Regions from separate parts of the uncultured Rummeliibacillus sp. genome, predicted to be linked through region 3. Evidence: riboswitches for the same ligand, from Rfam matches in the RefSeq annotation. Region 3 holds a riboswitch; each other region holds the start of a gene.
What was found. A riboswitch is a leader RNA that binds a small molecule or an ion and turns the genes downstream of it on or off. The one in region 3 is predicted to bind S-adenosylmethionine.

Region 1 (7,522 bases), on a different contig from region 3:
TAGAGAGTATTATAAGAATTTTTTTGATGACTGTTGCTTATTCCACAATAAATTTTCAAATTCCGCTAAAATACTGTTTCATTTTCCATCTAACAATTAGTTTTATGTCAAAAATATTACAAATCAATTATACATTAGCAAAAAAATATTATAAATGGTTATTTCCATATAAAAAAAACAATCCGCATACCAGATCATAAAAAACCTCGACATTCTCCAAAAAGAAAATGTCGAGGTTTTTTAGTGTAATTTTAAAAATAAATCAACGATTGAATAGATAATCACCGTTGAAAATAGAATTGTCATATGAAGCAAAGAATAGACAAATAATAGAGTTGCCCATTTCTTTGGTTCTTTTTTATGGTAACCATAAATATTCATCACAAGCCAAATAATACTTAAAAGTAAAGCAACGAGCATTAACCCTTTACTTAATGTGCCAAGCAATAAACAGCTGGCAGTTAATAGGATTAAATAGATATTCGTTGTAATATAAGTTCGTTTCATCCCTTTGGCTACTGGTAACATCGGAACATTTGCTGCACGATAATCGTCATACTTGCGAATAGAAATGGCATAGAAATGAGGCATTTGCCAGATTAGTGAGATGACAAATAGCCCTAGTATAGCTGGATGCATAATATTCGGATGAATCGCTGCCCAACCGATTAATGGAGGCATTGCTCCAGAGATACTCCCAACTTCGGTGTTGTATACAGTATGACGTTTTGTCCAGATTGTATAAGGAAATACATAAAAGAAAAGTCCAGTAAGCCCAAGCAACGCTGCTAAAGGTGTTGCGATATAAAGAGCTAAAAGCCCAATAATTGTGGAACCAATACCGATTATCCAAACGTATTTGATCTGTATATCACCAGTTACCGTCGGACGTTTTTTCGTTCGATTCATAATAGCATCGATATCTCTGTCGTAAATATTATTAAATGCCCCTGCAGCAGCGATTACTAATGCAGAACCAATAATCGCACAAATAATATCAAGCCATTTATCGAGTGGATTCAACTCATATTTATAAAGTGCTAGCGTTAATCCGGCAATCATTGTAATAAGATTCGATTTTATAATACCTGTTTTGACAGTCATCGCTAAAATTTTTGAGATAGATGGCTTCGATACAGTGACAGCTGTATCTTGTGATGCTTGGTCTCGTTTTGTGTCACTACCCATTATTTCATTTTTCATTCCTTTTCATAGCAAGAGCTCCACTATATTATAACAACTAATTGAGAAAAATTCATAGTTATTGAAATGGATTGCCTATCAGATAAAATTAAAACAATGCTTTAATCATACCAAAACTTTAACATAATATACATATTTAAAATTCCCCTGTCACAATAATGACATGATTTGCTTCCTTTTCTTTGTTTAAAATGTCTCTAGTATAAAATATTACCCAAAACTAGATTTACACTTTATACTTAATATAATTTGAAAAGAGTATTTGATAGGAGTGTCATATAAATTGAAATACGGTTTTATCGGGCTTGGAAACATGGCCACTGCGATTATTAAAGGAATGGTTCAAAGTAAGCGATTTAATGCTTCATATATTTTAGGTTTCAATCGCTCTTCACATAAAACAGAGAAATTAGTCGATGCGTATCAAATTTCAGGATGTTCGACATTAGAAGAAGTGATGAAAGCAGATGTCATTATTCTTGCAGTTCAACCACAAACGTTTGATGAGTTACTGCCAAAAGTAAATGAGTACTTATCTCCAAACCAAGTAGTCATTTCGATTGCTGCTGGAAAATCTATCGACTATTTAGAAACGAATTTACCTAAAGCTACATCTATTATTCGTGTCATGCCAAATATTAATGCAATTGTAGGGGCATCTACAACATGCTTTAGTGCTTCCGAAAATGCAACAAATGCAGATAAAGAAATGGTCACAAACTTATTTAATACAATTGGCTCCATGATTGAATTACCAGAAGAACAGTTTACCGTCTTTTCTGCAATCGCTGGTGCCTCCCCTGCTTTTAGCTATATGTATATCGATTCATTGGCAAGAGCAGCGGTTCGGGCAGGAATGGATAAGAAGCGTGCACTTGAAATCGCTTCAAGCGCTGTATTCGGCAGTGCTAAAATGATTATGGAAAGCAGTGAACACCCTTGGGAACTTGTCGATCAAGTATGCTCACCTGGTGGAACAACAATTGAAGGCGTAACTTCTCTTCAAAACGATCAATTTGAAAGCACCATTTTTGACGCTGTAAATGCGGTAATTGAAAAAGATCACACTCTTTCATAATATAGATTTCTTTCAATTACTTTAGGTAGACAAGCGTTAACCTGCTTCCACACTTTTTGTTAGGACTTACCCCATCTGATTAAAAGGGCTGCTCTAATTTTTGAGCAGCCTTTTTCATACATACCGATTATTCCTTTAATTCATTCGCAACTATCTTGCATTGTTTCATAAAGCTTTTATAATCTTCATGATTTGTGTCATCATTTGATAACTTTGCCTTTTTTAATGTCCTCTCCAATGCTATGGCTTTCTGTTGATCTTCTTTCTTCCAATTGGCTATTGTGTACTCCGTATTTTGTGGCAGTTTTTGTAGGGCTTTATTTATTTGAAGTAAATTGGACTGTTCATGTTCCGTCAATTTTGAATGTGCAAAATGTGATTTATCTAACACTTTCTCAAGAGAGTTTTGAATAGTAGAAGCTTGGTATGAAATGAGTTCTGGGTCTTTCCAGTTATTTTCCTTTTGGTGATTGATCGTCGCTTGTAGTTGGACGAGAGGCGCTTGAATTTCATCTAAGAAGTAAGATTCTTGTTGAAAATTATGTTGAACAATTGAATAGCAAACAAATCCAAGGGTCAATAAATTCGAAATGATTAAAAAAGTAATAAGCTGTTTGATTTTCAACATCATCCCCCCTTCTCTTATTATATTAGATTTCTTTCGTTTAAAATGTGAATTTCAAATTTTTACACTATCTTTATAGTAAGCGCTTTCATTTTTACTTAATATCTGTTATTATTATTTTCACAACAGTTATATTGAAAACTTTGGAGGCGAATTACTATGGAAATGAAAGCGGTTACTTCTTCTAAATTGGCTTCTGTCGGCTATAATTCTAGTGCGATGATTTTAAGAATTGAATTTATCAAAGATGGTGTATTCGAATACTACGGAGTTCCAGAATTGTATTACAAAGGTCTAATGGAAGCCGATTCACCAGGACGTTATTTCAAACAATTTATAAAAGACAAATATCGTTTTGTACGATTGCAAAGTCAGTCTTAACGTATGTATAGCTTAAAGCTTCGATGCCTTATTGGTATTGAGGCTTTTCTTTTAACTACAAGTATTACTTTATTCATTAAACGGTTGTAACATGACTTTTCTCATTTATTTTGGCTCTCTTAAATTATTAACATAATTAAAAGAAGTCCTTTTTTGTTAAGTTTCCTTTTCAAATTAAACGGACTAACGCAACCGTCTTGTTTTTATTAATTTTTACTAAATCCCTATGCAATTCTCACTTCAATTCAATCTCATCCGTATGTTCTTTATTCGCATGATCTTCCCATATAATCCGTACATGATAGGAATCTTCTTTTTCTGGTGCGTCTCCTCCATACAATTCGGGATACGAAAAAGGATGGAGTGTGTAGTTTTTTCCATTAATATCTTTAAACTCTTTGAACTCTGTTTGCTCAGCCATTACTTTTCCGTTTTTTATAAGTTCAAGCTTCTTCACTGTCAATTTTTCATCATTTTTTTGATCGACATTTGCTATCCATCCTATAGAACTTCCACCAATCTTTTCTTCTACATATTCGGCTTTCCATACGCTATTTTCCGAACTTCCGTCAATTTTATTTTCGTAGAAATTCCAATAAGTAATCGCCCCAAGTACTAATGCAACAATAAATACTAATATAAAATAGTTTTTCATCAAATCATCCCCTATTTGATAACCTAATCATCACTATCTTTTATGCCAAATAAATACATATGATAAAAATAAATCCAATGCTTCATCTTCATTCGTTTACTACACTACAATCGCCATCCCTTGCTTCGGCTGCATATGTTTCTATCATTTCCATCATTACTTCATCCAATTTTTTACTTAATCTGCAATACAAATAACCAAAAGGGTTTTTGATATTACATTTCTTACTTTTTTGAACAACTTCTTTAAAAAGTGTGAATCCGATCTCTTCAAGCTTCATTTTTTGAGATTGCCATACTTCCCACTTTAGTAAAGGCTTGAGTTGTTTTTGGATTACGTCTAGGAATCTCTTTGTCTCCTTTGTTTCACCAGTAGTTGCAGCTAGATGATGGAAGATACGATTTCTTAATGATGAATTTAGCATCGGATAGGTATGTTTTACATATATTTGTTTTTGATTAAGAGAATTAGATGGTTCCTTTTGAAAATTAGTTGCTTCACCCTTACGCTCACATGCATTTTCGGCGTTTTCTTGATGTGACACGCTCGATGTGTCATGTGAAGCTAAAATTAAAATGATGTTGGCACCTTTAATGCCATTCATCTTTTTTGTATGTATACGTTGAATAATCCGAAGTTCTTCAAGATGTTTTAAACTTCGAAAAACGGTTCTTATAGATATTCCTAAAGATTCTGCGATTGTTTTTGCTTTTAGATGACATACCCCTGGGTAATCTAGTGCATGCGATGCGACTTTATATAAGACAGCTTTTTCAGATTCGGTTAATTCATAAAAATTTTTTCGAATATGCCCCTCAACATGTTCGTCCATTTCCTGTACGCTTTCAAATATGACATAAGGTGCTAAGTAGTCAAAACACGCCACTTACATCTACCTACTTTCTTTCTATTTACTAATTACATAGAAAGTAGGAAAGAAAATCGGACAAAAATTTTATTGTAATGAAAGGAAGAAATATGAGAAACTATCAAACAAGAAAAGGCCCAAAATTTTAATTAATGACGGTCATAATGGAGAGCGATTCTTCATCATTTAAAAGATTATATTATGGAAATTTTATCAACTCACCCCATTACTTAGCCCTATAATTATACATATTTTAACTTTCAATCTTGTATCTAAAGATATATTATGCTATAATACATTTAATTTAATAAGGTTATCGAGAGTGAACGAGAGTCCTGGCTCATTGACTTCACAGCAACCTGCCAAGCGGTAAGGTGCTTCATCCAGCAAAGCAGTGCTTTGAATGATAACGAACGGGATTTAGCGAACCCCTCTATTGCATTCACAACTGCAGTAGAGGGGTTTATTTTTTTCTCTTCATACCTTATTGAAATAGAGACCATTTTGGCTCATAAAAAAGGAGAGAATCTAAAATGAACAGCAGTAGTCTTATTCGAACACAAATGATTCAACATCTATCAGCAAAGGATTTTTTCAAACATCTTGGAAATTGTGTTCAACAAGAGTTATCCGAAAATGGAGATGTATGTGAAGTAGTAGTCAAAACATTGCCCCATTACTACATGACAGTTAAGTTCCAAAGAAAGACATATCAATTGGCTTTCAAAAAAAGTCAGATAAACCGATTGATGAAGGAAGAAATCTTTGCATTAGACCGAACAATTTGGATGATTTTAGAACAAAAAGGTCTCAAGATTCCAGTAACCTCAGGAAATTATATGAAACATGTATTTCCTCACGGGCACCGTACAGTGATTTGTACATCAAAATAATCTGTAACGTAAACAAAGGAACACCCGCTAAGCTTGGAGTGTTCCCTTGTTTCATTCTGGATTGATTCATTCGCGGAGGACTTAAATTGTCCGGAACGTGGATTCAATTTCTATTTGCGTGGATTGAACTCCCGATTGCGTGGATTGGATTCCTAAATGCGTGGATTAAACCCTGATTTGCGTGGATTGGATGCTCGATTGCGTGGATTGGATTTCTAATCATTCTTGATAGTTCAAGACTACTTATCGCGGATAGTTTTTTTGAATCTAATGAAATATCTGTCGCGCTTAATAGGAGTATCTCCTTCTTTTCTTTGATGCACTTACGGATGACCTAAATTGTCCGGAACGTGGATTCAATTTTGAATTGCGTGGATTGGATGCTCGATTGCGTGGATTAAACCCTGATCTGCGTGGATTGGATCCCAAAATACGTGGATTCCCCATCGTTTTGCGTGGATTGGCTAATAAAGTAAAGAAACCAAAGAAAAAGTCCTTAACCTATGAAGAGATTAAGGACTTAGTTGTTCTTCATTAATCTGAAATTTTTCGCTACCCCGCCTTATTGTGCTTGAGGTAGTGATTTTTCATTTTCTGTATATTGTTCTTCGCTACCTTTTTCAGTTTGCGAAACGTACATTGCACATACAGCATCTCCTGACACATTTACTGCCGTACGAGCCATATCAAGTATTCGGTCAATACCGATTATTAAAGCAATTCCTTCTACTGGTAATGACACAGCATTTAATACCATTGCTAACATGATCAGACCAGCTCCAGGCACTGCTGCTGTACCAATACTTGCAAGAACTGCGATGATGACAACAATCGCTAATTCTGTGATAGTAAGATTGACTCCATATACTTGTGCTATAAATACAGTTGCAACCCCCTGCATAATGGCTGTTCCATCCATATTTACTGTCGCACCTAGCGGCTGAACGAAACTACTTATAGATTTAGGGACACCTAGTTTAGTTTGAGCTAATTTCATAGAAATCGGCAATGTTGCACCACTACTTGAAGTACTAAACGCAACCGTCATGGCCGGGAAGAAATCCTTCACAAATTGAATTGGATTCTTTTTCGCCAAAAATTTAAGCGCACCACCGTAAACCAAAACAAAGTGAACGATTAATGCGACTAAAACGACAATCATATAAAGTCCCATTGCTTTAATCGCATCAAATCCTTGTTTACCAATCGCAGAAGCGATCAAACCAAATGTACCATATGGTGCAAATTTCATAACTAATGATACTAAATACAGCATAATTTCATTAGCCTCATCAACTACCTTTAAAGCAGACTTTACTCGGTCTCCCAAAAATGCTAAAGCTATCCCTATGAATACCGAGAAGAAAATAATTTGCAACATGTTTGCTTCTACAAATGCTGCTACAGGATTAGTCGGTATAATCCCTAATAACGTATCTGTAACTGCTGGTGCTTCTTGAGATTCATAGCTTAAACCTTCTGTATTAAATGTGCCAACCGTACCCGGTTTTATAATGGAAGCAAGTATAATAGCAATTGTTATAGCAATAGCTGTTGTAGCTAAAAAGAATGCTATTGATTTCACACCAATTTTACCAAGTTTTTTAGGATCACCAATATTCGCAGTACCTAAAACAATAGAGAAGAAAACGAGTGGAACAACCAGCATTTTGATCAAGCTTATGAAAATCGTTCCGAGAGGTGTCAAGAAGTATTTGTCGATAGATGTAAAAGCGTTGGGCATTGATAAGTTCATCACAAGACCTGCAACTGCCCCCAAAATAAGTGCTATTAAAATGTGCTTCGCTAATTTCATAAA
Region 2 (11,556 bases), on a different contig from region 3:
ATGAAAAACATTGGAAATATAATAAAAAAGGAACGCATTAAGCAAAAGATCACACAAAAGGAATTAGCCAAAGATATTTGTTCCACCTCTTACCTAAGTAAAATAGAAAGCGGTAAGCAAATTCCTCAAGATGAAGTGAAACATGCACTCATCAACCGTTTGCAAATCAACTTAGAACATTACATCGATATCGATGAGGAACAGTTTTTAAAGGAAAATTATCCATTAATAAAAAATGCAATTATGAACAATGACCAAATACAAATAAAAAAGCTACTAGATTATTTTAAATCCATGAATCTAGAATTTAGTAATATTGAAAACTTCTATACATTTAATTTGAGATTACTGCGACTGTATTTAATGATTGATGAACCTATGGAAATGGAAAATGCCGTTTCGTTACTCAATGCCTTTAAAACAATGGAAGAAAGTCTAAACGATCGGCAGAAATTTTTCTATTATGAAAACTATTCTCTATACTGCATTAATACAAAACAATATCAATCTGCATTATCATACCTTGAAAAGGCCGGATTATTAATTTCAAAAATCCAACTTTCCGTGGGAGAAAAAGCAGATTATTATTACTTTCTTAGTACTGTTTACCATAAACTTCATCGAACATTAAATGCGATTGAATATGCAGAACAAGCTCTGAAATTATTTACAGAACTAAAATATCCCCAACAAATGGTGAATTGTTATATACGAATAGGTCTATCACATATTCAAAATGGACATTATCATTACGCATTAGACATTTTCGATAACTGCTACAATATATGTGCTGAAAATAATCTAAAAAAGAACTATGGTGTTATCTATCAAAATCTAGGATATATTTATGCATTAGAAGGCGATTCAAGGGGTGCGATTTCTTATTATAGAAAAAGCTTAGCCGTCAAAAAATGTCCTCTTCGAATACTTATTACCATCCATTCCATGGTAAAGGAATATTCAAAACTTAACAGCACCACAAGTGTAGAAACGTGGTGTCATAAAGGCCTCAATCTTATCAAGGATCACAAGATTGAGAAAGAAGCACAAGAATACGTTTACCATTTTCACATTTATAAAATGCTCCATCAATTAAGTGATTTTGATGAAGCCCTTTTTGCAGAAGCAATTGATTTCTTTAATAATACTCAAAATTATAAAAATGTTCATAAATACGCCATTTTAGCTGGCTCATTATTAAGCAAACGAGAAGAATATAAAAAGGCTACTGAATATTATCAAAAAGCTACTGAAGCTATGTATGCGATGAAAAATATAAAAGCATGGGAAGATTTATCGTAAAATGAAGGGGCTTATCCATAATTGAATAGCCCCTACATTCGGTAATTTATAATAGAAAACTTAGCTACTGATAGCCCTCTTCTAACTAACTAATGGTACATTTACAACAACTTTAAACAAATCTCCGTCTACTGTAATCTCCATACTACCATGATGCAAATCTACGATTGATTGTGTGATAGCTAAACCTAAGCCTGAACCTTCAGTATGACGTGATGTATCAGCACGTTTAAAGCGCTCGTATAATTCCTCTACATTTTGATTGCCGAGTTCATATTTTGTAATGTTCTTGATGACAAATTGAGCATTTTGCTCAACTCTATCTAATGAAATATATACTCTTGTTCCTTCCATAGTATATTTCAAAGCATTAATAATGAGATTATCCAAAACTCTCCACCATTTTTGACCATCTACATAAGCCATCAATGGCTCATCAGTTATATGAACGCGAAATGTCATATCAGCTTTTTCCATATCCTCTTCTAATTCACCAAGTGCTTGTTGCAATAATTGATTTAAGTTTACTTTTTCCTTTTGTAATTCAAGATTACCAGATGCCATTTTCGATACTTCAAACAAATCTTCTATCAACGTTTTTAAGCGCTGCGATTTCTTATCTAAAATGGCAATATAACTATTACGCTCATCCTCCGTCAAATCAGGATTTTTCAACAAATCTGTATAGGTAATGATTGAGGTAAGAGGTGTTCTTAAATCATGACTAACATTTGTAATCAGTTCTGTTTTTAAACGTTCACTTTTCGCTTGCTCTGTTATAGAAGTTCGAACCCCTTCACGTAAACGATTTAAATGGCTTGCATGTTTACCAAAAGCGGATTTACCTCTAACTTTAATCTCACTATTTAGACGACCTTCAACCATTTCCTCTGTTTGCTTCATAATTTTGTTTAAATAACTTACTCTTCTTAAAAAGACAATCATAGCTGGTAAGGCAATCGTGAAGAATAATATGAAGTAAATCGGCACTAATTCATATGCAGTTATTGCTCCAGCTAATCCGATTCCCGCTAAAAAGACAATAACTAGTAGCGCAATCGCTTGTAAGCCTATGCTCATCGATAAAAATAAATTTTTCAAATCATCTATGACATGTAGTGTAAAAGAACTTCGATATGCTTTTAATCGTTTTTCTTCTGTATTCATATCTTCAATTATTAGCAGCAATTGCATAACTACAAACCATACTAATAAATAAAAAATGATTGTACCCAATACGAATTCGATTAAGTTGGAAAGACTTCCCCCAAAAAGGGGTATATTAATAAAACGACTCAACAACCCGGATATTTCAATAATGATTACGTTTCCTGTGATAAATAAGCATAGCGCACGAACATCAATCGGCCATCTTCTTATCGTACGTAGTAAAAAATGGTTGTCGTTTTTTTCAACATGAAATGGTTTGATCCAAAACAATACGATAATCGATAGTAACCCTAAAACCCATATTATTCCTAATACTATTTGACGAAATTTAAAATTCTTATATTCCTGATAAGAGCTTGAATTTAAAAACGCATTTTTATCAACATGAATTTCACCTAAATATTGATGAAAATTTCTTTGTGCAGTATTTGTAATATCATACGATATATCCGGAGAATCACTTTCTGCTGCATTCCAATTTTCATCATCAATAGAATCTTCAGTACTAATTGTTTCTGTTTTTAATATTTTCTTTTGTCCATCGTATTTTTGTATATATATAGCTGTATTGTTCAAGTTCCCAACACTAAAGGTGTCCCCTGTTGACACCTCTTTTAGTTTATAGGTGAAATAATCATATTGTTTTAAAAAATCTTGTTTCCGATTTTCTAAATCACTCACATACCTATCAATTTTCTTTTCTTTTATTTTAATAATTTTATCTCGGACATAATCATCATCTTCAAAGTTTTTTGTAATATCTTGAATCTTCTTATCCCTATCTTTGATTAATGCATTTTTTACTGAGGTAACCTTTGAATCTTTCGCTTCATCAATTTTATCTTGATATTGCTCGTTAATATTTGTAATTTGTTCACTTAAAGTGCCATTATAATTGCGATATTCCTCTATCTCTTTATCTGATACCTTAATATTACTTTTTTCCTCATCAGCATCTAAAGGATTTAATACGAGAGGGCCTAATTGGTCTGTAAAATTTTGATATTCAGATTGAAAAAATTCAGATTCAAAAAAGTTTTTCATCAAATATTGATGACCGTACTCTAATAGCGTATATACACTGATTAATATCATACAGATTAGAGAAAGTAAGACGGTATTTTGAAATTTCTTCATATTATACTCCTCCAATCACACGTGTAAGCTGCCCAAATGTTCTACTAAAGTTAAAATCGATGAAATGGAAAATAAACGTTAAACAATATAATAGGCTACAAATTGCAATGACTAATGCAATAAGTGACCAAATGAGCGTACTATGCTTTTTCAATTTTGTAACCAATTCCCCATACCACCTTTAAATATCTCGGATTTTTAGGATCTACCTCGATTTTCTCTCTAATTTTACGGATATGTACCGCAACTATATTTTCAGCATTGTAAGCTGGCTCATTCCATACGCGTTCATAAATATCTGGAATAGAGAAAACCCGTCCGGCATTTGTTAACAATAATTCTGTAATGTTATATTCTATCTTCGTTAACTTGATCGGTTCACCATCTAATAAGACTTCTTTTGCATTAGTATCTAACGCCAAGCCTCCTACAATGACTTTTCCTTGCTGATCATTGTTGTAGGTTCCCAATTTAACATAACGTCGCAATTGCGACTTTACACGCGCTAAAAGTTCTAATGGATGGAAAGGCTTTGTTACATAGTCATCTGCTCCAACTGATAGTCCATGGATTTTGTCTGTATCTTCAACCTTGGCACTAAGCATAATGATTGGAATATTACGTTCTTCTCGTATCTTAAATGTTGTTTGAATTCCATCAAGTTTCGGCATCATAATATCTAAAATGATTAAATGTACTTCATGCTCCATTAATAATTCAAGTGCTTCTAAACCATTCGCTGCCTTTAATACGTTGTATCCGTCATTTTTCAAATAGATTTCAATACCATCCCGTATATCTTGGTCATCATCTGTTACTAAAATTGTATAAGGCTTCAATTTTAACACCTCATTCCGCTGTTTTTCTTTATAGAATTTATTTTACAAACTAAATCTTAAAAAGTAGTCATCATAAAAATGAAGAAATTCTTAAGACTTTATCTTCTGTTAAAAATGTTTGCATAGTACCTACTTTCAGAAAGGATTACAGCTGATTAGACAAATATGTATAGTACAAACTGAAACTGTACACTTGTAGTCCCTTTTCCTAAAATTAAATTTTAAATTTTTTCCATAATTATTCTACCTTCTCCAATTTATCATATATTCAGAAAGTTGAGGTTACTATTTTCTTTTATTATAATAAGGCCAAGGGGGCCTAACATTATGTACAAAACGGTTGCAGAAACAGCAAAGGATATCTCTATGCCTGAATATCAAGTAATGCGTTATGTGTTGGAAGGCCGCATTCGTTCTGTTCATGATGGTGAACAGTTTTTAATCAGTAGTGATCAATTTGATCGTTACTTCGAGCAGCTTCAACAGATTAAGGAAGAAATTGAGATATGGAAAAATACGCCGATTCCTGAAGATATTGATATTAAAGACGAAGACTAATTTAATATAGGATTGGTTTAAATGACCTTTAAAATGAAAAGCCACGAAAATTTTACTGATTGTAAAATTTCCGTGGCTTTGTTATTACTTAACCTCGTAGCCGTTATTCGCTATTCCCCACAATATATGTAGATTAGATTTATGAATAATGATAAAACGAGTTAATAACTTAAATTGTAACTGTTGCTGGTGATTTCACTAACATGTCTGCATAATCTTCCACCATTACACTCGCTGTAGGGAACATACCTGCACCTGGACCTACAAGTGTAAGTGTACCAATATAGTTTGTATCAAACGCAACTGCATTATTAACACCTTCAATATTATATAACGGATGTTCTGGTCCTACTAATTGAAGTCCTACTGTTGCAATAATTTCACCAGTTGTCTCATCACGACGAACATCTCCAACATGTCTGTAACGCAAACCTTTTTCTTTTGCTTCCTCAACTTGTTCAGCTGTTATTTCCGTAATACCTACAATATCTACATCATCCCAATTAGGTTGTTCACCAAATGCTAATGCACTTAAAATCATAAGTTTGCGGAATGGATCTTGACCCGAGATATCATTATATGGGTCAGCTTCTGCATAGCCTAAACGTTGTGCATCTTGTAACGCTTCATCGAATGGTAATCCTTCACTGCGCATTTGAGTAAGGATATAGTTTGAAGTGCCGTTTAAAATCCCTTGAATATGACTTACTTCGTTCACCCGAAGGATATTTTGCATTGTCTTAATAACTGGTACTCCACCAGCTACAGTCGCTTCATAACCAACTTGAACGCCGTATTTTTTCGCTTTCTCTTGTAAAGCTAAACCGTATTTAGAAAACATTACTTTGTTCGCAGTAATAATATTGCATCCTTTTTCAATCGCCTTTGATAAATATCTATAAGCTGGCTCTTCTCCAACAATTGCCTCAAAAACCACTTCTAAATCTGGAATTGCTAAGATATCCTCAAATTTATCTGTTAATAATTCTTTTGGAGCATGTGAACGCGGCTTATTCACATTACTTACAAGAATTTTAACAATCTCAATATCTACTCCTAAAGTATCTTTGAATTGCTTTCGTTTTTCATTTACTATACGAAAAATACCTTGACCAACTGTACCGAAACCAAGAATCGCTACCTTCACTGTTGTCATATCATTCGCCTCCAAATTTCTCTTCTTTATATTGTGAAATACATATGTTCACTTCATACGCATTCAATTTGTGATTTATCTATCATTAACATGTGACCTATACATGTAAAGAAATCTTTAAATACTGAACTTAAAGTTGATTTTAGCTCACATACGGACAGATTACAAGAAAAATCTTTCTGAGAAGGACAATTGTTTTTTCTGAGAGGTCATGAAAACCGCTTACATCATTGATTTTATCGAATTTTTAGATTATTTTTAAAAAGCCAATTTATATAAGAGAAAAAGAGTGAACGTGTTTAACGCATCACTCTTTAAACTTTTGCTTCCCGAATCCAGTTTTATTTTGCCTCTTCAGGTTTACCGACTTTCGCAAATGCGGCCTCTAGTGCTTCTATTATATCTTCCGCAGCTTCTAAACCAATTGACAGACGAACTAATTCTTCCGGAACACCAGATTTTTTCAATTCTTCTGGACTTAATTGTTGGTGTGTTGTAGAAGCAGGATGAATGATTAGAGAACGAGCATCCCCAACATTCGCCACGTGGCAGAATAATTCAATGTTATCAATAAGCTGACGACCAGCACTTCGTCCACCTTTAATACCAAAAGTAAGGACAGATCCAAAACCATTTTTCAAGTATTTTTTAGCATTTGCAGCAAATTCGCTATCATCAAATCCATTGTAATGCACCCATTCTACTTGGTCATTTTGACGAAGATATTCTGCCACTTTTCTTGCATTTTCATTATGATATGGAACTCTTAAATGTAAAGTTTCTAATCCTTGGAGTAAATTAAACGCAGCGTCAGGGCTAAGTGTTGGTCCAAAATCTCGTAATAATTGAACGCGTAAACGAGTTGCAAATGCTGCATTTGCTGTATCAACACCGTAACGTAAACCATGATAAGATTCATCTGGCTCTGTATAATCAGGGAATTTACCACGTGTCCAATCAAATTTACCGGCATCTACTACTACCCCAGCAATAGTTGTACCATGACCGCCTATCCATTTTGTTGCAGAGTGAACAACAACATCTGCACCAAATTCAATTGGATTGCAACCTACAGGTGAAGCAAATGTATTATCAATGATTAATGGAATTTCATGTTTGTGTGCAATTTTTGCTAATGCTTCAATATCTACGATTGAAAGACTTGGGTTTCCAATGGTTTCAGCATAGATAGCTTTTGTATTATCTTGAATAGCTGCTTCAAACTCATCATTATTTTTTTCGTTGACAAATGTTGTTGTAATACCATAACGAGGTAACGTGTTCGCAAATAGATTATAAGTTCCTCCATAAATACTAGATGCGGATACAATATGATCACCTGCACGTGCGATGTTCAATATTGAAAATGCGATAGCTGCCATCCCTGAAGATAAAGCAACTGCTGCTGTACCTCCCTCAAGTAATGCAATTCGTTTTTCAAATACATCTACAGTAGGGTTCATAATACGAGAATAGATATTGCCTGGTTCTTCTAATGCAAATAATTTACGTGCATGTTCAGAATCTTTGAATTTATATGCAGTTGTTCGGTATACAGGTACTGCAATAGCTCCTGTTGTTGGATCTGGTGTTTGACCACCATGAACTGCTAAAGTCTCTTTACGTAATTCTGTCATTTTAAATTCCTCCTAAAAATTTTTTAGATGGAAAACGGAGGTGTGTTAAAGGGTTTTTATAAAGTCATTATTCCAATGCTTATAAAAAATAAAAACCCTTCTTCACGTAAGAAGAGGGTTGATTAGCATTTCCTCCCCTTATCTTTCAGACTCGCTTAGAATCTGTAGGAATTAGCACCGTAGCAAGTATTCATAAACTTACTGGTTGCTGGGCATCGCAGGGCCTATCCCTCCGCCGCTCTTGATAAAGGTTATTTTTTTATTCCATCTTGTTGAGGTAAGTATAGAAGATAAATAGAATAAAAGTCAACAACTTTCTGAATAATTAATCATTTTGAAAGGGATTTATTTCTTGTATTATATTTTTTGTAAGAATCACTAGTACAATATTTTCCTATCTTTTTAATCTTACTTCATAAGATAAACGTGTACTTTACAAATAAAGTATTTCATAAATTTTCCTTTTTTCGACATATATATGCACATTATATCAATAAGCACAGCCTTATAATGGAGATAAAGGAAAGGAATGATAATTATGGAGGAAGTTAAAAAGAAAAAGAATTTAAAACCTCTATGGATAGGACTTGCTTTTGCTGTATTAATAATCATGACATTTTGGCCAAACAGCGGAAATTTACCCGTAGCTGGTCAAAGGAGTTTAGCAATTCTTGGATTTGCCGTTATTTTATGGGTTACAGAAGCTGTTTCTTATCCAGTAAGTGCAGCCATGATTATAGCAATTACTGGAATATCAATCGGATTAGCACCCACTCTTGAAGATCCTTCACTAGAGTATGGTACAGCTAATGCTTTGAAAATGGCTTTAGGTGGTTTTAGCAATTCTGCCGTCGCATTAGTGGCTGCTGCTCTTTTCTTAGCTGCTGCCATGCAAGCAACAAATTTACATAAGCGACTTGCCTTATGGATTTTATCCCTGGTCGGTACAAAAACTAAAAATATCGTATTTGGAGCAATCATCGTTTCGATTATATTAGCATTTTTCGTACCAAGTGCCACAGCTCGGGCAGGAGCAGTTGTGCCCATCTTACTAGGTATGGTCGCTGCATTCGGCCTACCAAAAGATAGTAAACTAGCTGCATTATTAGTCATAACTTCTGTACAAGCTGTATCTATTTGGAATGTTGGCATTAAGACAGCTGCTGCGCAAAATATGGTCGCATTGAGTTTTATCAATAAAGAATTTAATACGGATATTTCCTGGAGCCAATGGTTTATATACGCAGCACCATTCTCAATTATTATGTCCATCGTGCTATTCTTTGTAATGATTAATCTGATTAAACCTGAAACTCAAAAAATTGAAGGCGGCAAAGAATTGATTGAATCCCAGTTAAAAGAACTAGGACCTGTCAAATCCGCTGAAATTCGTCTAATTATTATTTCTTTAATTTTATTATTCTTCTGGGCTACTGAAGGAAAGCTACACCCATTTGATACGACAACTGTTACAATTATTGCTATCGCAGTATTATTAGCCCCCAAAATTGGTGTCTTTGATTGGAAACAAGTAGAAGGTCTTATTCCATGGGGTACTATTATTGTATTTGCAGTAGGTATCTCACTCGGTACAATATTACTTGATACACAAGGTGCTCAATGGCTTTCTACTAAAGTATTCGGTTCACTCGGCTTAGAACATATGCCAATTTTAGCAACAATTGCTTTAGTGTCATTATTTAATATTCTAATTCACCTTGGTTTCGCAAGTGCAACCAGTCTATCTTCAGCATTAATTCCAATTTTTATTGCACTAACAACAACTATTGATTTTAATATTAATAATGTAGGATTTGTAATCATCCAACAGTTTGTTATTAGTTTTGGCTTCTTACTACCTGTAAGTGCACCTCAAAATATGCTTGCTTACGGTACCGGAGCCTTTACTGTCAAAGATTTCTTAAAATCAGGTATCCCAATTACTATTGCAGGGTATTTGCTCATTTTAATATTTAGTGCAACCTACTGGAAATGGATTGGTTTGCTTTAAAACTTACAATTAGTGAAATGGCGAAGAGTATTAAAACCTCTTCGCCATTTGTTTCAGTAGTAACTTTCTATAAAATCCCGTATAGTGAAAATGATACCTACTATAAAGGAGTGACATTTAGTGGTCAAAGATCTATTACGTAGTCATACATCTGTAAGAAAATATACTGGTGAAAAAATCCCTAAAGAAGTCGTGTATGATTTAATCGAAACTGCTCAAATGGCAGCAACTTCACACTTTATCCAAGCTTATAGTGTTATCTGGGTAACGGATGAAGATAAACAACAAAAACTTGGCGAACTATCAAACAATGCGTTTCAATTCCAAACAGCTGGCGCAGCTTTTCTATTTTGCGTAGATTTCAAACGTTTACAAATTGCTGGTAAAAAGCAAGGTGTTGAAATTGTAGCGGATTCGGCTGAAAATGTCCTTGCCGGTGTAGCAGATGTATCCTTATTTGCGCAAAACTTCGTTATTGCAGCAGAGGCAGAAGGTTATGGAATTTGCTATATTGGTGGGGCGCGAAATCAACCAGAAGCAATTAGCGAATTATTTAATTTACCAGACTATGTCTTCCCGTTATTTGCTATGACAATTGGTAAACCTACGAAACGTAACGAAACAAAACCACGTTTACCTTTAAATGCTATACTGCATGAAAATAATTATGATGTAGAAAAGTATGATCAACTATTAGATGAATATGACGCAACATTAGAAACATATTATGCAAGTCGTTCTTCTAACAAGAAGATGGCTAATTGGACAAAACAAATGGCTGATTTTCTTATCGAACAACGCCGTCCTTTTATCAAAGACTTCTTAGCTAAAAAAGGTTTTACTTGGAAATAGTATTCTTTTAAGAAAAAAAGGCCAATGGTAAGTATCCTTCCATTGGCCCTTTTTGACAACAAATTGTATCCTTGTAAATCTACTCTTCTATACCTTGAATCGTCATTTCTTTAACTGGTAAGAAAACATCTGTTGAATTTACATATTTTACTTCCACTTGGTCGCCCTCTTTTAAATATACTGCAAGAGGTGCTAATTCGGAGCTGACAATATAATTTTCTTTGTTATCTAATAAGAAAGAAATTGTCGTATAATCACCGTTTTTCTCTTTATAAACTCGGATTACTTTTCCTTTAGCTATTTTTTCTTCACTTGAAGAACTACTATTTAAAGAACTACTTCCCGAGCGATTAATCACTGTTTTATATTGTCTCAGCGCTTCGTTCGGTGTAGCTGCTGATACTGAAAGTTCTGGGTTTGCTGCTGATACAATGGAATAATTTTGTAAGAATCCATTGGAATCAAGTACTGGAACTAGCCAACTTGCTTCACCATAGAAATTGTAGATAATTGGCATAGAAGCTTGCCATTTTTTCTCGATGAATTTTTTCTCAATAATTTGAATTGCCCCTTGCGAATCCATATAGGCTTCATCTTTGTTACCTGAATAGTATGTTGCTTGACCTGTACGTGCATTTGTCAAAGAGTAGCCGAGCATTGAGTCCACGCCTTCTTTAGGACTAGTGAAATCTGTAAAGTAATACATGGTTCCATTTTCATCAAATACTGGACTAACATTAGCTTCAGTTCCTTCATCTGATGGGAGTTTTACATCCTTTTTACCAAATAAGCTATTCCAGTAACCATGCACATATTTACCAAAATACTCATTTTGTCTACTTACAGCTTCTGGAGAAATCGCACCGTCGATAAATTCAGGGACATCCTTTAATG
Region 3 (11,556 bases):
AATAGCAATAGATGGTACACCCATACCTGTACCTTGTACAGAGATACGTTTTCCTTTGTATGTACCTGTGTAACCAAACATATTACGTACTTCGTTATATTGAGTAACATCTTCTAAGAATGTTTCTGCGATATATTTTGCACGTAAAGGATCTCCTGGTAAAAGTACGATTTCAGCGATTTCGCCTTGTTTAGCATTAATATGGATACTCATAATTATTCTCCTTTTCAATTTAAAATTTTCAATATGCCTGACTCATTGTAACAGTAAAGTCCGACCTCTGACAATCAAAAATTATTCTTCATATTTTTCATCATATTGTTGCCAAAGTTCATCAAATACAACTGCACTTAACGCATGATCTGCTTTTTCTTCTATATATCTTGAGATGTTTTGAAAATCTTCTTCCTGTTTAGGAAAACTATGGTCATGAAAAGCAGCTTCTGCAAAATCCCCTTTTGCATCTTTTGCTCCTCTAAAAGATAATACGAAATGATAAAATGATGGTTTCATTTGGACTTCCTGCCTTTATTTCATTATAACTTACATTCATTTTACACGAAAATTACTTATCTTTGGAAACTATATTAAAACTCTAATTGTAACTTATCTAATTTCTTCTCTACCTGGAAAACATTTTCTTACTTTTTTCATGATAATGGCAACCTTCCCATTTCATCTTCGTTCTATAACTCGGATGCGAAAATATTATCAATAAAGATTACCGCATCTCTACCTAGATTATTGGTATATATGAGGAGATGATTCAAATGAAAATAGTAAAAAGCTTACTATCTTTCATAGTCATGTTTGGGACTTTATTTACTTTTACAGCAAACAGTGACGCAGCAACACCAAAAACAATGAACGCAAAAGTAGCAAATAGCGTATACGTTCACGCTGAACCTTCAGCTAATGCCAAAAAAGTTGGAACACTTTGGAAAGGTACTAAAGTAGTCGTATATAGTAAATCAAAAACAGGCTGGGCAAAAATTAAATTCAACAAAAAAACAGCTTATGTATATGCTTCTTACTTATCATTTAGCAAAAATACAAGCAAGAAAACAACAGCTACAAAAACTACAACTACTAAAAAAACTACAACTAAAAAAAGTACGAGTACTTCAAATAGTAAAAAAACAACTTATCGCCCCGTAGTAACAAATACTTACTACTATGTTGAAAATGGCAAAGACGGAAAACTATATTCAACTGGCAAACGCAATTCAACAGGTTGGACTTACTGGTACAAAAAAACAGGTAACAATAAACAATCATTTTTAGTAAAAGAATCTTCTAAAGGTTTAGATTACAAATTTAAAACAGGTACTATTCGTCAAATCGTTTACCCTTTTACAAAGGGACAAGTATTTAAAGCAAACAAAAAAAATTACAAAATCGTATCTATTTCAAACACTTTTAAAGTAAAAGCAGGTACATTTAAATCAGTTGTCGGTATTAAAGCTGCAGACGGTTCAATCACATATTACGCCCCAAATGCTGGCGCAATTAAAACTGTGAAAAACAAAAAAGTCACTTTTGAAATCACAAAAATTGAAACAAAATAATTGAACGATTAAAGAGCTCCCTGAAATAATTTAGGGGGCTTTTTCTTTCATTATGCTATTGCATAGTATTTCATAAAGTGTTACTATTTCATTAATTAAAATTTTTCTAACAATTTAATGTAAATTTCTTATCGAGAGAGATGGAGGGACTGGCCCTGTGAAATCTCAGCAACCACCAATTTGGTAAGGTGCTAATTCCAGTAGATGTATTTCTAGCAGATAAGAAGATTGACTTTTTAAGTACAAGGTCCTCTTCTTCTGAGGGCCTTTTATTTTTTTAGAAAAGGATGATGAACATGACAAAAAAACATATTTCGACTCGTTTAGCGCAAATCGGAACAGAAACAGATCCTCGGACTGGTGCGATTAATACACCTATTTATCTTTCTACCGCATATCGACATGCAGGACTCGGCCAATCGACAGGCTATGATTATACGCGTACAAAAAATCCAACTCGGGCTGTTTTAGAGGAAGGAATTGCCGCTTTAGAAAGTGGAGATGCAGGTTTTGCCTGTAGTAGCGGGATGGCTGCAATCCAATTAGTTTTATCCCTTTTCAAATCAGGAGACGAAATAATCTATTCAGATGACATTTACGGAGGTACATATCGACTTGCTCGTCAATACGAAAACCAATATGGTATTCACGCTCATTTCACACCTTTCCAATCTATCGCAGAAGTCGAAGCAATTATAAATGAACATACAAAAGCACTTTTTATAGAATCACCAACAAATCCATTAATGCAAGAAATCAATATTGAACTATTTGCAAAGTTAGCGAAAAAAAATCAACTTTTACTGATTGTTGATAATACTTTTTTGACTCCGTATTATCAACGTCCAATTGAACTTGGCGCAGATATTGTTATTCATAGTGCTACTAAGTATATTGGAGGACATAATGATGTTCTTGCAGGTCTGGTCGTGGCAAAAGGAGAAGACTTGTGTGAAAAACTTCTTCATAACCATAATGCTTCAGGTGCAACATTAGCCCCGATTGACAGTTGGCTTTTACTCCGCGGTCTAAAAACTTTACATGTTCGCATGAAACAACATACAGAAAATGCACGAAAAATTGTTGACTATTTAAGTAAAGAACCATCCGTAAAAGAGGTTCTTTACACTGGATTAGGTGGCATGATTTCTTTCCGATTACAGCATTCCAAATTGGTACCAGCATTTCTTCAAAATTTAAAACTTATCGCATTTGCTGAAAGTTTAGGAGGCGTTGAAAGTTTTATCACCTACCCGGCTACTCAAACACATGCTGATATACCTGAAGAAGAACGAACTGCACGTGGTGTTGACAACTCATTGTTACGTTTTTCAGTAGGAATAGAAGAAGCCGAAGATTTAATAGAAGATCTCCAACAAGTTTTTACTACTATCAATAAAGAGGTGTCTTTCCATGAGTCAACAAAATAAACAATCTATCGAAACTAGTCTAATAACTGCTTCTACTAGAGGCGATTACGAACAAAAGACAGGTGCTGTGAATGTACCAATCTATCTTTCATCTACTTTTGACCAAGAACATTTTGATTCTTTCGGTCCCTACGACTACAGTCGCTCTGGAAACCCTACTCGTGATGCATTAGAAAAAACAATTGCTGAACTTGAAGGAGGTTCAAGAGGATTTGCCTTTTCATCAGGCATTGCAGCAATTGCTTCTGCCCTACTTACTCTAAATACAGGTGATCATATTGTCATTACAAGCGAAGTATATGGTGGAACTTATCGTTTTGTTACACAGGTTTTAACAAAATACGGTATTTCACATTCTTTCGCAGATTTTACGAACTTGCAAGAAGTAGAAGCTGCCATCCAACCAAATACAAAGATTTTATATGCTGAAACTCCCGCGAATCCACTTCTAGGTATTACTGATATTCGTGGTATTGTTTCCATTGCTAAAAAACATAATTTGTTAACTTTTGTCGACAATACCTTTATGACACCACTTTACCAACGTCCGCTTGAACTAGGCGTTGATGTAGTATTACATAGTGCTACGAAATTTTTAGGCGGCCATAGTGATATTATTGCTGGTCTTGCCGTCACAAAAGACGAAGAACTTGGAAAACAAATTTACTTTATGCAAAATTCGATGGGTGCTATTTTAGGGGCACAAGATTCATTTTCATTGATACAAGGTATTAAAACATTAAATGCTCGCTTATCACAATCATCACAATCGGCGATAAAGATTGCCTCTTACCTCGAACACCATGAATTGGTTAAAGAAGTTCACTACCCTGGATTAAAGAATCATCCAGGTTATGAAATCCATGCGAACCAAGCATCAAACGCTGGTGCTGTATTATCATTCACATTACCAAATCGTGAGCTGACAAAGGCTTTTGTTGAACATGTTCAAATTCCGATTTTTGCAGTTAGTCTTGGTGGAGTTGAATCTATTCTTTCATACCCAGTGACAATGAGTCATGCTGCTATTCCTAAAGAAGAGCGCGATAAACGTGGCATTACAGAAGGACTTTTAAGGTTCTCAGTTGGGCTTGAAAATGTGGATGATTTAATCGCTGATTTTGAACAAGCTTTTCAAGCAGCAAAAGATATAGTTTCAGTCAAAAAATAAAGTTAAATAAGTCATAAAAAAGCTGATGTACTCTAATTGGTACATCAGCTTTTCTTCTATTTTATAAAGTTAATCTTCAAATAACTTTTCAAATTGTGCATAGCCAGCTTGCGCTAACTGATTTTTTGGAATAAATCGCAATGCAGCTGAATTGATACAGTAGCGAAGTCCACCCGTTTCAATTGGTCCATCTGGAAATACATGACCAAGATGTGAGTCAGCTTCTTTACTTCTTACTTCTGTTCTTAACATACCAAAGCTTGTATCTGTATGTTCAATAATCCCTGTTTGTTTTACAGGTTTCGTAAATGCAGGCCAGCCACAACCTGATTGAAATTTATCTTTTGAAGAAAATAATGGTTCACCGGAAACAATATCTACATATAGTCCCTCTTCAAAGTGATTGTCATATTCGTTGCGAAATGGAGGTTCTGTACCTTTTTCTTGTGTTACATGATACTGCATCGGAGTTAATTCTTTTAAACGTCTTTCTTTATCCATCAATGTGCCCCCCAATTATCTTTTTGAAATGCAGCGCGACCTGAACCAATTGAATAAAGTTCGTAGTGAGAAGGATTCTTTTTATAATAGTATTGGTGATACTCTTCAGCAGGATAAAACGGCTTTGCTTCTAAAATCTTTGTTGCAATTGGAAGATTGAACTTTTGGGATTCTTCTAATGCTTTTCTTGATGCTTCCGCTATCTTTTTTTGTTCTTCATTATGATAAAAAATTGCTGTCATATATGATCTACCACGATCATGAAATTGTCCACCAGCATCGGTTGGATCAATTAGCGTCCAAAAAATCTCCACTAGTTTTTCATAAGGAAAGATTAGAGGGTCATATGTGATTTGTACTGCTTCATAATGGCCAGTTAAATCAGAGCAAACTTGTTGATAACTTGGATTTTCTACATATCCACCTGTATATCCCGAAATAACCGACTCGATTCCTGGTTGTTCATCAAATGGTTTGACCATACACCAGAAACAACCTCCAGCAAAAGTCGCCTTTTCCAATGTCATACAAAAACCCCCTATTTTTTAGGAATTACTACGTCTAGTATAATGCGATTTTCATCTAAATTGAATTCTTTTGCTTGTACTCTTCCTTCTAAATTATCGCCTAATGGAATATTTATCTCTGTCAAGTTGATATAGATTTGTTCTTCTTTCGGTTGAACAACCATCCAAGTTGGCAATTCAACAGAATCCTTTAATAATTTTAGGGCTGTTGCTGGTGGAATATCAAGCATACCTACTTCAATTGTTTTTTGTTTTAGTAATAGATTCCCATCAACAATTGTTGGATCAAATGTCATGACAATTGGCAAATCCATATCAAATACTGGTAACGTTCCGCTTAATGTTACTTGGTCATCAACATACATTTTAACAGGGATTTTAGAGCCCTTCATAGAGTTAGATATGAGCTGATTAGCCAAATTTTCAAAGTCATCGGCTGTAGTAACAACTTGTAGATGACTTCCTTCAGGTAGTTCACTTGTCGTTGGAGTGGGTGTTTCAGCTATTGGTCTTGTAATCATAAAAACAGTTGTCGCTATTGTTAGAATAACCGCTGAAAAGAGGAGTATAAATGCCAATTTCCATTTATTCATCTAAAGACTCCTCCTTAAAATCAAATTGTCCTTCTGACAGTTTATTTAAATTCACTTCATGTAATGTTTTAATAATTCTTGCTGTCAATAGATCATATCCTTTTGCATTAGGGTGGAAAAAGTCACTGTGATAGACAAGATTATCATTTGACTCAAACAAATCTTCAATATTAATAAATACGGCATGCTCATCATTATTAGCAAATCCACGTATATCTGAATTCCATTCACTCATAATTGTATTCATATCTGATTCTTCCTTCGTAAAAATAGACAAAGGATTGTAAACGCCAATTAATATAACAGGTGCATTTGGATTCCGTTCGCGAATCAATTCCATTATGGTTTCATATCTTTGTTGAAACGCAGGTCTTTTTTTATCAAACGCTTTCTTATCTAAATTTGTAATATTGGTACGAACAATTTTCATCAAATCATTTCCACCAATTGTTAATGTGATAAAATCTGCCTGTTTAAGGGCATTATCAATTTTACCAGATTGGATTTGATCTATTAATTGATCGCTTCTACGTCCTCTTTTTGCAGTATTTATAACAGTAACAGATTTAACACCTTGCCATGTTTTCATTTCTTTATCTAGGCGACCAACATATCCTTGTTTATCTAGTTCATCTCCAACACCTTGAGTTAAAGAATCCCCTAAAGCGACATATTGTATGTTTTTAGTTTTAAACATTTGTGTAACTGCTAATTTTTTATTTTCATCTTTTTGATGTCCATTATTATCAGTAATTCCGCAAGCAATTAAGATCAGAACGGATAAGATTAGTATTAGCCTTTTTTTCAATTTCATTTCTTCCTTTCATGTCGACTTTGTCGCTCAAATGAAAAGAAAGCAGGGAATGTTATTTTAATCCCTGCCGCCTAATTAGTCTGTATAATATGAAATACCTATTGCACCTGGCCCAGTATGCGTACTAATGATTGGCGATGTAAAACCAAGCTTCACATTTTGATAGCCTGACTCTTCAATCATTCTTTTTAATGGTTCTCCCATTGCTAAACCATTTGCATGAGCAATTCCTACACCTTTAATCGTTTTACCCTTAGTATTTTCTTGGAATTGCTTAAAAATATACTTAACTACTTGTTTATGGCTCCGTACTTTTGCGACAGGATTGTAAGCTCCACCTTCAAGTGAAGCAATTGGTTTTATATTCAATAATGATCCTATTAAACCAGTCCCTTTACCAATACGACCACCTTTTATCAAGTTTTCAAGTGTATCCACAACTACAAACAAATTTGTATTTGAACGAATATGATCTAGTCTTTCTATAATTTCTTCCATTGACTTGCCTTCTTCTGCCATCTTCGCCGCTTCTAAAACTTGGAAACCTAAAGCGTAAGAAATATAGCGGGAATCCACTACTACAACTTTGGATTCTGACATTGTTGCTGCTGCTTCGGCAGATTTTACTGTTCCGCTCATGCCACCAGTCATTGTTATAACTAAAACTTCGTCTCCATTACTACCAAGTTCATCAAACAATTCTTTAAAAACACCTACAGCTGGTTGAGAACTTTTAGGCAATTTAGACGTATTAGCCATTTTTTCTAGAAATTCTTCAGGACCAATATCCTTTCCATCAACAAATGTTTCTTGATCAAATTGAAAAGTTAATGGAACTATATGGATATTATATCTTTCAATTTCTTCTTTTGTTAATTCGCCGGTCGAATCGGTAACAATATGAATTCGTCCCACATTGACACATCCTTTAGTAGATTCATTTCATTATAAAATGATATCGCTATATAGTAAACTATTAGCCTTTTATTTTGGTGAAAACCTTATCATATATTGTACTCACGAATTTCACATTAAACATGTGACATTTGTCAGTTATATTATGGATTTAGAGAAAAAGTAGATGAAAGTTAATTTGGTTTAAAGAGGTTCTTTTCGAGTGTTTTCGATTAAGCAGGATATAAAAAAGTTGGATGTCTTCTATATTATGCATTTTATTTGAAAGAACATGTATAGAAATATTTATTTTTCATATATTCATTTTTATAAACTAGAGAGCTACATTTAAAAATTCAAAACAAAAATCGCTCCTCCACATTGAATGAAAAAGAGCGATTACTCAAAAATAAAATTATATTCTAGGTCTAACAGTCCGTTCTTTCAGATTCTACTAATTAAACAATCGTCAAACATTATTTCTTTTTGAAGATGAAATAAGCGAACTTTATACCTTCTTTTGTTTCAAAGGTTTCTGATCCAGATACTTTTTTCCATTTATTACCTAATTTAGGGAAAAATGTGTCACCCTGGAAAGTGTGTTGTATTTTTGTTACATAAAGAACATCTGCAATTGGAAGAGCTAAACGGAAAATTTGTTCTCCTCCAATAACCATTATTTCTTTTTCTTCTTTTTTAGCAATTTCTAAAGCTTCCTCAAAAGAATGGGCAACTACAATACCTTCTGCTTTGTAATTTGGATCTCTTGTTATGACAATATTCGTTCTTCCTGGTAAGGCTTTTCCAATAGATTCAAATGTTTTACGCCCCATAATCATTGGTTTACCCATTGTCGTTTTTTTGAAATAAGCTAAATCCCCTGGTAAATGCCAAGGCATCTTATTGTTATAACCCATTACACGATTTTCATCATAAGCTACAATCAATGAAATCATCCTGCTTAGCCTCCTCACACAGAAATTGGTGCTGATATACGTGGATAAGGATCATATCCTTCAATTATCAAATCCGTTATTTCATAATCAAATATCGAATCCTTATCCGTTTTAATCACTAACTTTGGTAACTCTCTTGGTGTACGTGACAATTGCTCTTTTACTTGAGACAAATGATTCTTATAAATATGTGCATCACCTAAAGTATGCACAAAATCTCCAACCTCTAGGTTACATTCTTTAGCAATTAAATGTGTTAAAAGAGCATAAGATGCAATGTTAAATGGAACACCAAGAAATACATCTGCACTTCGTTGATATAATTGACAAGACAGTTTTCCATTTGCTACATAGAACTGGAAAAGAGAATGACAAGGTGGTAATGCCATATCATCAACTTCAGCTGGATTCCAAGCTGTCACGATATGTCGTCTTGAATTGGGATTCTTTTTAATCGATTCAATAACATTTTGAATTTGGTCAATTGTACCACCTTTTGCATCCGGCCACGAACGCCATTGCTTTCCATAAACTGGACCAAGATCTCCATATTTCTTCGCAAATGCTTCATCTTCTAATATATTCTTTTGGAAAATGTTCATTTGCTCATCATATTGTTCTTTAAATTTTTCATCTTGCAACACACGATGTCCAAAGTCTGTCATATCTGGTCCTTCATATTCTTCACTTTTTACCCATTTTTCAAAAGCCCATTCATCCCAAATATGATTGTTTTGTTCAATTAACGTACGGACATTCGTGTCCCCTTTTAAAAACCACAATAATTCTGTAGCAATTAAGCGAAATGCAGTTTTTTTAGTAGTCATTAATGGGAATCCATCTTGCAGATTGAATCTCATTTGATAACCAAAAACACTCCATGTACCTGTTCCTGTACGATCTCCCTTATTATTACCATTTTCTAAAATATGGCGGCAAAGGTCTAAGTATTGTTTCATCGATATAGCCTCCAATTACATACTAGTTCATATGATAACACAAAAATGATGCAGTATTAATTTCTTATTTAACTAATCGTCACCAAACATACTAACAGCTTATTCGCATTAATAATAATAAAGAAAATGGAATCATTGATTGAAAAAGAAAAAAGTTATACCCCAAAATTTGTTTTAGGCATAACTTTTTTCTCTATAATAGTTAATCATTTTCTGAACTTCGATTATAATTTTTTTCACGTAGTTTCTTATTATTTTGATCTAAATATTGTGAATCTGAATCTGATAAATCATCTTCGTTCTTATTTTCCAATTCATCTTGAAGATTATCCGTCAGTTTTTCTTGAATAGATTGGAGATTTGTGTCTAAATCACTTAGTTTTTCTTGCTTATGCTCTATATTTACCCCTCTTTTTGCATCTTCCTCAATTTCCGATTCCATTACCGCTTTTTGACCTTCCATCTTATGGGCAAGTCCGTGTAGCATCTCGGCTTGGTCTAGTGACACCGCTTGGGTAAAAAGCTTTTCATCATCACTTTTTGGCGTTTTTTTCTTATCTTCCTGATCTACTCCCAGTGCATTACTACGACTTTCGGCTTGATTTTTTGCAATTTGAGAATCCAAATCTGCAATTTGCTTTTCATAATCCTTCAATTGTTCTTTAATACTTGATATATCGCCACCTGAATCAAGCGTATTTTGCATTAAATCACTTTTTTGTTCCATTAATGCATCTCTCTGCTTCATCAAGCTTTCAATCATTGAATCTTGCTTTCCCTGTTGCATATTGCCGAATAACTGTCGAGCTTGTCCACTAATAGTTACGGTATCTTTAAAAATATTACTTTTTGAAAATACACTTTGAGACAATGTTTTCGAAGTTGCTGCTACACTAATTGCATGACTTGTAGGTTCTTGCATAGATATTCGCATTAAATCACCTCTATTTATATATCGGTTGAAAGTAAAATTACTATAGAAGTGAGTAGGTTTGATGGGAAATTTATGTACTAACATTTATTTCATTAGATACTTTTATATTAAGAAATTTCAAATTATTTATCACTCTCTTTACAAGAGTGATAACAAATGATATTATAATAACTGTAAAGAGGATCATTTCAATGATTCCCTTTCGAAGAAAACTAAAAAAAGAGGTAATGTACTATGTCAAACTTATTTCCAACAAGTCGTGATTTCTTTTTCCAAAAATTCTTCGATCAAGCATTTGATTCTTTCTTTACGCCAATGACTCAACCAAATGTAGACATTGAAGAAAACGATCATTCTTACGAGGTTACTATGGATATTCCAGGTATGAACAAAGAAGACATCAATGTCACTTATAACAACAACTTGCTAACAATTGAAGCACAACAAGATCAAGAAACTGAAAGTAAAGATTTAACGACTAACTACATTCGACGTGAACGTGTATGTCATTCATTCAAACGACAATTTGTCATTGAAAACGTCAACTTTAAAGGTATTAAATGCAAATACAAAAACGGTGTTCTTAACATTTATCTACCTAAGAATGATCAAGTTTTAGTCGAAAATCATAGAATTGAAATAGAATAATTTCTTCAACTTTTAAACCTATATCGATCAATAAAAGTTTAGCCAGATGCACTTTGTATCTGGCTTTTTTCAGTATATTTTTGTATAGATTGCAAATGATATGATTTGAATGGAAATTTAAATCCCTTCAAAAAATAAGTCAAAAGAGGTATGTCATATGTCAAATTTATTTCCAACAAATCGTGATTTCTTTTTCCCGCAATTATTTGATCAAACCTTCGACTCTTTCTTTTCTAAGATGAATCATCCTAGTGCTGATATTGTTGAAAAAGAAAACTGCTTCGAAGTAAAAATGGATATTCCAGGTATGAAAAAGGAAGATATTCATGTTACTTTTAATCATAACATCTTAACAGTTGAAGCAAATCAACGTCACGAGGCCGAAAACAAAGATGAGTCTTCAAATTTTATACATCGTGAGCGTACCATTCGCTCATTCAGACGTCAATTTGCTATGAATAATGTAAAATCTGAGGCCATTGAATGTAAATATGAGGATGGCGTATTAAATATTACATTACCAAAGCTGGATCAAGAAACAATTGAAAATAGTCATCGAAT

Region 1: another riboswitch for S-adenosylmethionine. It lies ahead of Q0977_RS15685 (hypothetical protein); the one in region 3 lies ahead of Q0977_RS15955 (methionine biosynthesis PLP-dependent protein).
Region 2: another riboswitch for S-adenosylmethionine. It lies ahead of Q0977_RS05550 (O-acetylhomoserine aminocarboxypropyltransferase/cysteine synthase family protein); the one in region 3 lies ahead of Q0977_RS15955 (methionine biosynthesis PLP-dependent protein).

The regions. Positions count from the first base shown of each region.
Region 1 is NZ_CAKQBI010000034.1:16,606-24,127, reverse strand. It holds gene cyoE (heme o synthase) at 241-1,188, opposite strand; gene proC (pyrroline-5-carboxylate reductase) at 1,487-2,281, shown strand; gene Q0977_RS15705 (hypothetical protein) at 2,409-2,906, opposite strand; gene Q0977_RS15700 (KTSC domain-containing protein) at 3,066-3,287, shown strand; gene Q0977_RS15695 (hypothetical protein) at 3,523-3,942, opposite strand; gene Q0977_RS15690 (helix-turn-helix domain-containing protein) at 4,031-4,828, opposite strand; SAM riboswitch class I at 5,121-5,223, shown strand; gene Q0977_RS15685 (hypothetical protein) at 5,344-5,703, shown strand; gene Q0977_RS15680 (hypothetical protein) at 6,071-6,241, shown strand; gene Q0977_RS15675 (dicarboxylate/amino acid:cation symporter) at 6,266-7,519, opposite strand.
Region 2 is NZ_CAKQBI010000006.1:26,682-38,237, reverse strand. It holds gene Q0977_RS05580 (helix-turn-helix domain-containing protein) at 1-1,302, shown strand; gene Q0977_RS05575 (histidine kinase dimerization/phospho-acceptor domain-containing protein) at 1,384-3,609, opposite strand; gene Q0977_RS05570 (hypothetical protein) at 3,611-3,775, opposite strand; gene Q0977_RS05565 (response regulator transcription factor) at 3,750-4,448, opposite strand; gene Q0977_RS05560 (DNA-binding protein) at 4,776-5,006, shown strand; gene Q0977_RS05555 (homoserine dehydrogenase) at 5,176-6,162, opposite strand; gene Q0977_RS05550 (O-acetylhomoserine aminocarboxypropyltransferase/cysteine synthase family protein) at 6,504-7,799, opposite strand; SAM riboswitch class I at 7,935-8,050, opposite strand; gene Q0977_RS05545 (DASS family sodium-coupled anion symporter) at 8,338-9,810, shown strand; gene Q0977_RS05540 (NADPH-dependent oxidoreductase) at 9,931-10,662, shown strand; gene Q0977_RS05535 (hypothetical protein) at 10,742-11,556, opposite strand, start outside.
Region 3 is NZ_CAKQBI010000037.1:7,495-19,050, forward strand. It holds gene deoD (purine-nucleoside phosphorylase) at 1-213, opposite strand, end outside; gene Q0977_RS15945 (YozE family protein) at 295-513, opposite strand; gene Q0977_RS15950 (SH3 domain-containing protein) at 771-1,568, shown strand; SAM riboswitch class I at 1,694-1,794, shown strand; gene Q0977_RS15955 (methionine biosynthesis PLP-dependent protein) at 1,865-2,998, shown strand; gene Q0977_RS15960 (aminotransferase class V-fold PLP-dependent enzyme) at 2,982-4,169, shown strand; gene msrB (peptide-methionine (R)-S-oxide reductase MsrB) at 4,239-4,670, opposite strand; gene msrA (peptide-methionine (S)-S-oxide reductase MsrA) at 4,670-5,197, opposite strand; gene Q0977_RS15975 (YpmS family protein) at 5,209-5,790, opposite strand; gene Q0977_RS15980 (GDSL-type esterase/lipase family protein) at 5,783-6,598, opposite strand; gene Q0977_RS15985 (DegV family protein) at 6,680-7,519, opposite strand; gene Q0977_RS15990 (dihydrofolate reductase) at 7,975-8,454, opposite strand; gene Q0977_RS15995 (thymidylate synthase) at 8,469-9,413, opposite strand; gene Q0977_RS16000 (hypothetical protein) at 9,616-10,347, opposite strand; gene Q0977_RS16005 (Hsp20/alpha crystallin family protein) at 10,582-10,995, shown strand; gene Q0977_RS16010 (Hsp20/alpha crystallin family protein) at 11,153-11,556, shown strand, end outside.